One region of the Alkaliphilus flagellatus genome, then DNA from elsewhere that is predicted to be linked to it. Evidence: riboswitches for the same ligand, from Rfam matches in the RefSeq annotation. Region 1 holds a riboswitch; each other region holds the start of a gene.

The links. Region 1 has a riboswitch for cyclic di-GMP ahead of KQI88_RS06625 (tetratricopeptide repeat protein). Riboswitches for the same ligand answer to the same signal wherever they lie in the genome.
Region 2: linked by a shared signal. The riboswitch ahead of KQI88_RS03940 (ketoacyl-ACP synthase III) and the one ahead of KQI88_RS06625 (tetratricopeptide repeat protein) in region 1 are both predicted to bind cyclic di-GMP.
Region 3: linked by a shared signal. The riboswitch ahead of KQI88_RS05005 (transglutaminase-like domain-containing protein) and the one ahead of KQI88_RS06625 (tetratricopeptide repeat protein) in region 1 are both predicted to bind cyclic di-GMP.

Annotation. Positions count from the first base shown of each region.
Region 1 is NZ_JAHLQK010000002.1:363,302-366,589, forward strand. Features, by position in the region: gene KQI88_RS06615 (M20/M25/M40 family metallo-hydrolase) at 1-1,174, shown strand, start outside; gene KQI88_RS06620 (GIY-YIG nuclease family protein) at 1,216-1,467, shown strand; cyclic di-GMP riboswitch class I at 1,553-1,638, shown strand; gene KQI88_RS06625 (tetratricopeptide repeat protein) at 1,742-2,785, shown strand; gene KQI88_RS06630 (metalloprotease family protein) at 2,850-3,288, shown strand, end outside.
Region 2 is NZ_JAHLQK010000001.1:848,749-852,036, reverse strand. Features, by position in the region: gene KQI88_RS03945 (methyl-accepting chemotaxis protein) at 1-542, opposite strand, end outside; gene KQI88_RS03940 (ketoacyl-ACP synthase III) at 575-1,579, opposite strand; cyclic di-GMP riboswitch class I at 1,678-1,764, opposite strand; gene KQI88_RS03935 (hypothetical protein) at 1,948-2,298, opposite strand; gene KQI88_RS03930 (hypothetical protein) at 2,306-2,512, opposite strand; gene ybaK (Cys-tRNA(Pro) deacylase) at 2,514-2,999, opposite strand; gene KQI88_RS03920 (hypothetical protein) at 3,050-3,235, opposite strand.
Region 3 is NZ_JAHLQK010000002.1:18,497-21,784, forward strand. Features, by position in the region: gene KQI88_RS04995 (GGDEF domain-containing protein) at 1-495, shown strand, start outside; gene KQI88_RS05000 (class D sortase) at 513-1,199, shown strand; cyclic di-GMP riboswitch class I at 1,483-1,567, shown strand; gene KQI88_RS05005 (transglutaminase-like domain-containing protein) at 1,580-2,377, shown strand; partial or broken gene KQI88_RS05010 (HD-GYP domain-containing protein) at 2,678-2,977, shown strand; gene KQI88_RS05015 (metal-dependent hydrolase) at 3,075-3,288, shown strand, end outside.

The DNA.
Region 1 (3,288 bases):
AGATAATCTAGAGGGAAATGTTATATTTGCTGCTGTATGTGATGAAGAAGGCAACTCTGGTGGAATGCTATCTGTAGTACCTGAATTAGTTAGGCTTAAAGAGTCGGAAGGCTATGAATACTTAGCAGTTATAGACACTGATTATAGTGCTCCTAGATATGTTGGCGATGAAAATAGATATGTATACATAGGTACTGTTGGTAAACTAATGCCTAGTTTCTTTATAGTAGGTAAAGAAACCCATGTGGGGGAACCCTATAAAGGATTAGACCCTAATCAAATATCTTCTAGCATAACTAAGGAATTTAACTTAAATATGGAGTACTGTGATGTGGCTGAAGGAGAAGTGTCTCTTCCACCAATTACTTTGAGGCAACAAGACTTAAAAACAGAATACTCAGTACAAATTGCGAAGACTTCATATCTTTACTTTAACTATGCTACCCATATATCTACTCCTGATGAAGTAATGAACAGAATGTTAGTAGGAGCTTTTAAAGCTTTCCAAAATACTATAGATGAGTTAAATAATCAATATAAGAGTTATTGTAAAATGAGTAGTTATCCTTATGCGGAGTTACCTTGGAAAGCAAGAGTTATTACTTATGAAGAGCTAGTTGAAAAAGTTAGGGCTGAAAAAGGTGAAGAACTTAATTTAATGCTTGAGAAATTAAATAGAGAGCTACTTGATAATGATAAAATTGATGAAAGGGTTTTTGCATTAAAACTTGTAGAGCAAGTACATAAAATGTGGTCTGATAAAGAACCTGTAGTTATAGCTTATTTCTCACCACCATATTATCCTCACATTTATGTAGAAGGTAATGAAGTTAAAGAGAAAAATCTTCTAAGAGCTGTTGATGATGCTATTGAAGCTGCTGACAACAAATTTAATATAGTTAGAAAAAAATTCTATCCTTATATATCAGATTTAAGCTATGCTGCTGCACCAAAAGAAGATTCTATCATCGGAGTTTTAAAAGAAAATATGCCAGGTTTTGGTGTAAAATATAATCTTCCACTTAAAGAAATGCAAGAACTTAACCTTCCTGTAGTAAATATAGGACCTTTCGGCAAAGATGCTCATAAGTTTACAGAGAGAGTAGAAAGAGATTATTCCTTTAATGTGCTTCCGAAGATGGTTTATGATACTATTTTAAATTTATTAAAGTAGGCTAGTACTAGAAAAATGATAAAATATATATGGTGATTAAAATGAACTACGTATACATATTAGAATGTGCTGATAAGAGCCTATACACTGGATGGACTAATAATTTAGAGAAGAGAGTTAAAACCCATGGAGATGGGAATGGTGGGAAATATACAAGGGCTAGACTTCCTGTAAAGCTTGTATATTTTGAAGAGTATGATGATAAAGTATCTGCCCAGAAGAGGGAATATGAAATAAAGCAGATGAGAAGAAAGGAAAAATTAAAATTAATTGAAAGCGCCATTGTCGAATAATGGCGTTTTTTGTCGATATGATAATAAAGGATTTTGTAGAGAAATGTATAATTATATACCTGTTAAACGGAAAAATATATACAGTATTTGAAAAGGGCAAAATTATCGAAAGATAATGACGCAAAGCCTTGGGCCTAAAGTATATTTTACTATGGTAGCCGGGTTGCCGAAAAGGATAATCCAATTATATAAGGATTATCCTTAGCTTTGTGCGCTTTTGTACAAAGCTTTTTTTATTTTAAAGTTATATTATCTATGAAAGGAGGCTAAAAATATGTCGGAAGAAGTAATGGAGCAGGATTATGTCGATGATGGAGTATGTAAAAACTGCAATAGTCCTCATGTTGAAGAGGGATATAATCTAGCACTATGTAGAGAGTGTAGAGAAGAATTTGTTAGGAGACCCATACCTCTATGGGTTAAGGGATTTATTATAATATTAATATTTACGTTTATTGCTGGTATAATGAGATTTCCTCAAACATTAATCAGTGGTATTGCCTATGAAAGAGGGAAAAAGGCAGAAACAGCCCACAAATATAAAACAGCTATGGAGGAGTATGAAAAGGCATTAGAACAGTATCCAGACTCCACATTAATATTAGCTAAACTGGCGGTTACCTACTATCATAATAATAAAATTGAAGAAGCCATTAATACTATTGATATAATTGGTGGTAGAGATCTGGACGAACAGGATTTAGTTGAGGAAGTTAATGAAATTATGGATAAAATATCTAGGAATTTTTATCCAAGCGAGGAGTTAGTGAACGTATTAGATCAATATGATCTAGGAACCCAAGAGTTTTTTAATGAATTAGAAAATTGGGTTAATAAAAATCCAGAGGATGTTTTTGCTATTTATTATTTAGCTAATGTCTATTACGATCAAGGAAGATATGATGAATCAGAAGAGTATATGAATAAAATACTTAGTATTGATCCCACATTTTATGATGGCTATTTATTTCTTTCTGCACTTTATAGGGAAAGAGGCGAGTTCGATCGAGGCATTGAATATTGCAACAAAGTTTTAGAACACAATATTGAAAATCCACGTGCTTATGTTGGATTAAGTAGAATTGAACTTAAAAGATATGAAGATAAAGCAGCATTGGACTTTGCAAAAAAGGCTTATGAGATTAGTCCGCAGGAACCCTATTTTATATCAAATCTTGCCTTAGCATATCATTATAATAATATGGAAGAAGAAAGAAATAAAACAATGGATTTACTTAGAAATCAGCAAAATCAGTACAGTAATAGGGAGATAAAATGGTTAGAAGATGTTATTTCAGGGCTGATCAAATTAAGATAGTAGATAATATAGGAAAAATGTTGAATTGTATTTATGCCTATAAAGATGAGAGGAGGTAGAATTAATGTATATAATACCAGGTTTTTTGGTTTCTATAACAACCTTTCCAGGTGTAATTGTTCACGAACTTGCACATCAGTTATTTTGTAGAATTACAAGGGTTGCAGTATTAGATGTTTGTTATTTTAGCCTAAAAAATCCAGCTGGATATGTAACACATGAGATTCCTACAGAGCCTATTAAACAGTTATTAATAGGAATAGGACCATTTTTAATTAATACTATCCTAGGTGCTTTGATAGCTCTTCCAGGAGCTATACCAGTAATTAGGTTTGGTGATGGTCATACAGTAGATTACTTTTTTATATGGCTAGGTATTTCTATAGCAATGCATGCTTTTCCTAGTATTCAAGATGCTAAAAATATTTGGAATGGAATTAAAAAAGAAGAAACACCAATATGGATTAGAATATTAGCTACACCTATTGTTGGACTTATTTATC
Region 2 (3,288 bases), on a different contig from region 1:
AAAGTAAAGATGAAAATTCCAAATGAAGTAAGAGTAATCACAATTATTCTTATAATCATCTCTTGCAGAAAAACTTCTTGTCCCGGTAAAGCAATTGGATACAATTTAAATATTATAACCTGGCATAGCATGCCGGTAACAATAAAGGCAATATTTAGTTTAAGATCTAAAAATAAAGCACCTAATATAATAAAATAAAATACACTCATCCAAAGCTCCTTAGATGGAACCATAAATACTAAGTAAAGATAATTCACAAAAGTTAATATAAATATCAATACCTTTAACTGCTTAAAGATTTTCTCGTTAAAATTTTCATTAACGACTGTTCTTTTATGCAGAATAAAAAAAAGAATAGTTTCTATGGTAATTAATATACCAAATATACCAAGAGATCCCCATTGAATTGAATCATATAGTCCAAGATATTTCATCAAAGAAAAAGCTAGCATAGCCATGAATCCACTAATCGAATAAATAATTAATACAACCTTCAGTGTTTTTTTCTGATAATCAACAATTGTATTTGTATTATTTAACATAATATCTCCTTTCTGAGTGTCACTTTGCTCTATTACCATTTATAGAGCAAAGCTTCCATAGTATATCCTGCTGCAACAGAGCAAAATATAATAATCTCATCTTTTTTAAAGGCTTCTTTTTTCAGTCTATCATTTAATGCTATAATAGGACTGGCGCTGCCGTTATAACCATATTTATCCGCAACAAAAGTAGCTTGTCTCATTTTTGCCCCTAATTTTTCTAAGGTAACTTTTATATCCTCCTTTGAAAATTGTGACATAAAATAATGGGAAACATCTCTTGGTTGGTAATTATATTCTTCTAGTAATTTGATTATTAGTTCTGACCATTTATCAGCAAGGAAGCTAAAATCAAAAGGTATCCATTCCATTTTCCTATGATAGGAAGTTAAACTATCCTTCGAAATATTTAATAAACCACAAGTCGGAAATCTTATGGTGTTATTATAGTCATCATCAGTATACATTCTAGAGCCTAGCATACCTCTTATTTCTTCCTCTTCTCTCACTTCTAATATAACTGCAGCAGCACCATCTCCTACGATGGAGTAGGTAACCATGTCATCTTCTCGTGCAAAAGGACTAACTAATACAGATCCAACAACTAAAACTCTCTTATATTTTTCATCTGTTTTTAAATATCGACTTGCTACATCCATTGCATTAACCATGCCTACACAATTATTATTCATATCAAACACACTAGATGCATTTTTAGCTTTTAACTTATTTCTGATAATCAATGCACATGTGGGCATTAAATATTCAGGGGTATCTGTTGCTGATATGATCATATCAATATCCTCAGGATTAAGCCCTGCATCTGTTAAAGCTTTTTCTGCAGCCTTAACCCCCATATCGATACTATTTTCATTTCCTAATGTCTGCTTTCTGGTTTTTCTACCTAACTTATTAAGCAAGTTTTCTACATGATCTTCATTACCATATTCTTTAAAATGATTAATAATAAATTCGTTACTTACCTCTTTTGTTGGATGATATGTCCCTACTCCAACGATATGTACATTTTTGCGCATATCCTTGCCCCCTATTGAATTATTTTGATAATTAAACCTATAAATATAAAAAAAATAGACATACCTAAGCTAGGCCATCTATTTGTAATAGCTTTTAACTTAGCAACCTGGCAATCATAGAAAAAATTTTCTTTAGATCCATGGCTTTGCGTCCTTACCTTTCAGTAAGTTTGCCATTTATAAGTATTTTGTATATGTATCTTATTTTTAATATAATATCATACTTTACATTATATTACTATATTACCATATTACTATATTGTAAAAAATTATCGTAAATTAGCTAAAAATAGTAAAATAAAAAAATACCACCTTACACATTTTCATTTAATACGACTAAAAAAGATGATACAAATTTAGTAATAAGTTCATACACCATAGTGTATAACATATTTATTTAATGATATTGCCGTTCTTAGCAATACCATTAAATTAATCAATTCTTCTGATAATTTGGATCTTATATCTTTTGAAACAATGTTATAAAAAGTTTCTAATGATTCTGGAGGTATAATAGTAACGCCATATCTTGCAAGTGCAAAATTTGGTCTACTATAGCAATGAAAGTAAGTTTTCATAAAGGTTAATTCTTCCCACCAATCGTTCAAAATATCATCATCAATGGCAACACAGTTATATTTTCGGGGTTCATAATCAGATGAATAGTCTTTATTCTTTTCAAACTTATCTATAATACCGAATTGAGCAACACAAGGCATATTATTATCAACCTTCCTGATATAAAATAGTCTTTTTTTCATCAAACTCTACAAATACATAATCACTTATACTTATCATTGTTGAAAAGTTTACATCTATTGTACTTTTTAGAGCTGTTACGTCTTTAAATGATACTACGAAACAAGTAGCAGCTTTTACTTCTTCACAATATATAAATAATGTGATATATCCATGTATAAAGATTATACTCATTTTATTGTTCCTTTTTCAAATAAACAATATAAGCTAAATTAAAGCTAATAACCTTTTTTAATTCTTCAAGGCTTATCTCAACCTGATACCCAATTTTGCCAGCACTAAATATGATTGTTTCAAAATTACGTGCCGACTCATCAATCGTAGTATAGAAACTTTTTTTCATACCAATAGGGGAGCATCCTCCATGTATGTATCCTGTAATAGAGAATAAATCTTTTGATTTTAACATTTCGATTGATTTTTCGTTAACACTATCAGCTGCTTTTTTTAAATCCAGTTCATCAGCAACTGGAACCAGGAACACATAATATTTATTTGTTTTCCCTACTGTTACAAGTGTTTTAAACATTTGATTTGGATTCTGATTTAAAACATTTGCAACATCAATCCCACTAATAGCTTTTGTATTGGCATAACTATGACTTTTATATTCTACTTTCGCTTTATCAAATATTCTCATTACATTTGTTTTATATATCATATAACATCACCTCACTTCGTATTTTTCATCTGTTACTCCTTTAAAAGATATTATGCATTATTCTTCTCGTACAACAAACTTATAATGATATATAGCATTATTATAATTATAAAAGTGGTATATTTAATTATTTCTTTATTTTTACCAAGTAAATTTAAGATGGTTGTTACTACATTATAGGCTATAAATCCCATTATGAATGGTATAAATGATTTAATCCGCTCAATTTTAAACATAATCCACCTCCCAAATTTACTAATTATTCATTATGAACAAAGTATAAGCTAAT
Region 3 (3,288 bases), 340 kb from region 1:
ACAAATCTGCCAAACCGACGTTTGTTATATGACAGATTACAGCAGGCAGTTACCCAAACCCAAGATACTGGAAAAGTCCTAGCTATATGCTATCTTGATATAGATAACTTGAAGCCTGTCAACGATACAATGGGCCACCAAACTGGAGATCTTCTATTGATAGAAATAGCTCATCGTTTTAAGTCTTGTGTAAGATCGGGAGATACGGTAAGCCGTATAGGTGGTGACGAGTTTGTTATTATATTACAGAATCTAAAATCTTTAGAGGAGTGTGATGTAATTCTAAAGCGTATCTTAAAATCGACAAATACTCCAATTATATTGGGACATAATTGTATAGAGACATCTGTTAGTATTGGAGTAAGTTTTTATAGTGGTGATAATAAGGACATAGATACACTAATTAGACAGGCTGACCAAGCTATGTACCAGGCTAAAAGATTAAGTAAAGGCAATTATCATATATTTGGATGCCAGGATATTAATAGTGTATAAATTTATTGGAGGATATAATGAAAAATAGATTATCTATCAAAAATGTACTAGCAATAACATTAATCGTTATTGGTAGTGGCATTATTTTGTACCCAAATTTGCGTAATTTTTATTATGATATAAAACAACAAGAGATTAAGAATAATTATATTAAAAGTATGAGTGCAATTCGTGCTATAGATGATGATACGAACCAAGATATAGATAACATTAAAGAGGATATAATTGAAGAAGATGAAAGTCTTGAAGATCAGATGGTACATCAATCGGAAAATAAAAAGATGTTAGAATTGGATAAAAAATGGCCTGTTGAAGCCACTTTAATAATTGAAAAAATTGATCTATTAATGCCAGTATTAAAAGGTGCAACAAAGGAGCATTTAAATGTTTCTATATCCAGTATTAATAACACTGGAAAGCCTTGGGAAGGAAATAATTATGCAATAGCAGGACATAGAAGTAGAAAATATGGGCGTCATTTTAATAGATTAAATGAATTAGAAATCAACGATGAAATTTCAGTGATGGATACAAAAAATAATGAATTTATTTATAGGGTTTTTAGCAAAGAAATAGTAGACGAGAATGAAATTTCAGTATTGGAAGACCGTAATAAAAGTGAACTAACATTGATTACTTGTGATCCTATTAATGTAAAAAATCCACCAACACGATTAGTCGTGAAAGCCATCCAGATTAATTAAACTTTATTTTGATAAAAGTAAGTATATTTAGCTGTATTAAAAAATTATATGTTAAGCTTATATAAGTTAGGGTATTTATATGATAGCAAGCTAGATAAAAATAATATGATTAATAATAAGAATGTATTTGAGATTATTGATAGTATAATAAAAAAGAAATATTATTAAATAAATTATTAAAAACAAATATTTAAAACAAATATTTAAAACTTTTGTACTATATAAAACTAGGACAAATTGTAGTATAGTAAAAGATAATTAAATATATTTATCAGGTGCTTTCCACCGATAAAGGCAAATCTAGTGAAAGCTAGAGACGCAAAGCTAAAGGGCCTTCCTTAGAAATAAGATGGTAGCCAGTTACCGAAAGGGGAGTTTTTATGTTAAAGCTACGTAAAGTAATTTCTTTGTTAGTTATTATTTTATCAGTATACTCCACGGTAGTCTTTGCACAAGCTTCTACTCCAGGTATTGATAAAACCAAATTAGATGCTGGATTAGTAAGTATTAATTATGATCCTCAAAAACAAGTGACTACAAAAGTAATTATTAGTAAAGGTGATGTGAAATATACTTATAATCTAAAATCAAATAATAGTTTTCCATTACAGTTTGGAGATGGAGAGTATACGATTTCTATTTTAGAAAATGTAGAAGGCAATAAATATAAGCTAGTAAAAAAAGAGGATGTTATTTTAGAATCAACAAATAAAAACGAAGTATTTTTACAATCCATCCAAATGATTCACTGGCATAACGATATGGCTCCCATTAAAAAGGCTAGGGAATTAACTAAAAATGCTCAAAATGATAAAGATAAAGTTACTGCAATATATAATTATATTATAAACAATATTAGTTATGATAATAATAAAACAAACAACATTAGCACAGAATATATACCTTCTATAGAGGAAACATTAAAAGTATCCAAAGGAATATGCTATGATTATTCAGCCTTATTTGCGGCAATGCTTAGAAGTGTAGATGTTCCTACCAAACTAATAATGGGACGTAAAAATGATATTGATACATACCATGCTTGGAATCAAGTATACTTAAAGGATACTAATGAATGGATTACTATAGATACTACTTATGATGCCGCTAAAAAAACAAAATCACCTAATTTAATGATTAAAAACGAAAAAGAATATTCTATAGAAAAACAATATTAAATCCTATTATTATGTATAAAAATTAATTGTATATAGAACTAAAGCAGTTGGCTTTTCTTTAAAGCTGACTGCTTTTTAATTGATTCAATAATTATGTTTAATAACTTATAAACAACATATTCATTATATATAGTGTAGATATATATAATGAATATGAATAATAAGCAGTAATAACAAAGACCATTAAAAGAGCATATACTATTTGGATTTTTTGTTATTATTATACCATTTATTAAGATAAAACCTACCTGTATAATAAATTGAGGCTGTGATTGTGATTAAAAACATAAATATCCAAATGATGTTGAAATGAAAATAATAAAAAAACATCCTATTTATAGTGAAGAACTTCTTTTAAAGCAAGATTCTTTAAGCAAGTGTGCTGCAATAGTAAAATATCACCACGAAAAGTGGGATGATTCAGGATGTCCTGAAGGGATAAAAGGGGATGGAATACCGTACTTAGCAAGGATATTAAGTATAGTAGATGTATATGATGCGCTTACTACAGATCAGCCTTACAGAGAAAAGAATTTTACCCAAGAAGAAGCTTTAGAAATCATCTTGAAAGGTAGGAGTAAACAATTTGATCCCAACTAGGTATCAATATTTATTAACTACTTCGAACAAATAATAGGAAACGGTAATAAATATAAAGGTACTAAAACAAAATTTGATGTAGTAGGAGGTTATTGACATGATGGGAAAAACTCATCTTAAAATAGGGGTATTAAGCTATTGCATAATATTGACAATACCTTTATTTACAGTGATTCCATATGTAACTACAAGTGGAATTAGCCTGGTTCAAATTATTATAGCTGGGATTGCTACACTTATGCCTGACGCAGATAGTCAACATAGTTATATAAATCGCTTAAATCCAGCTACTGGAGTAGCTAATAAGGCAA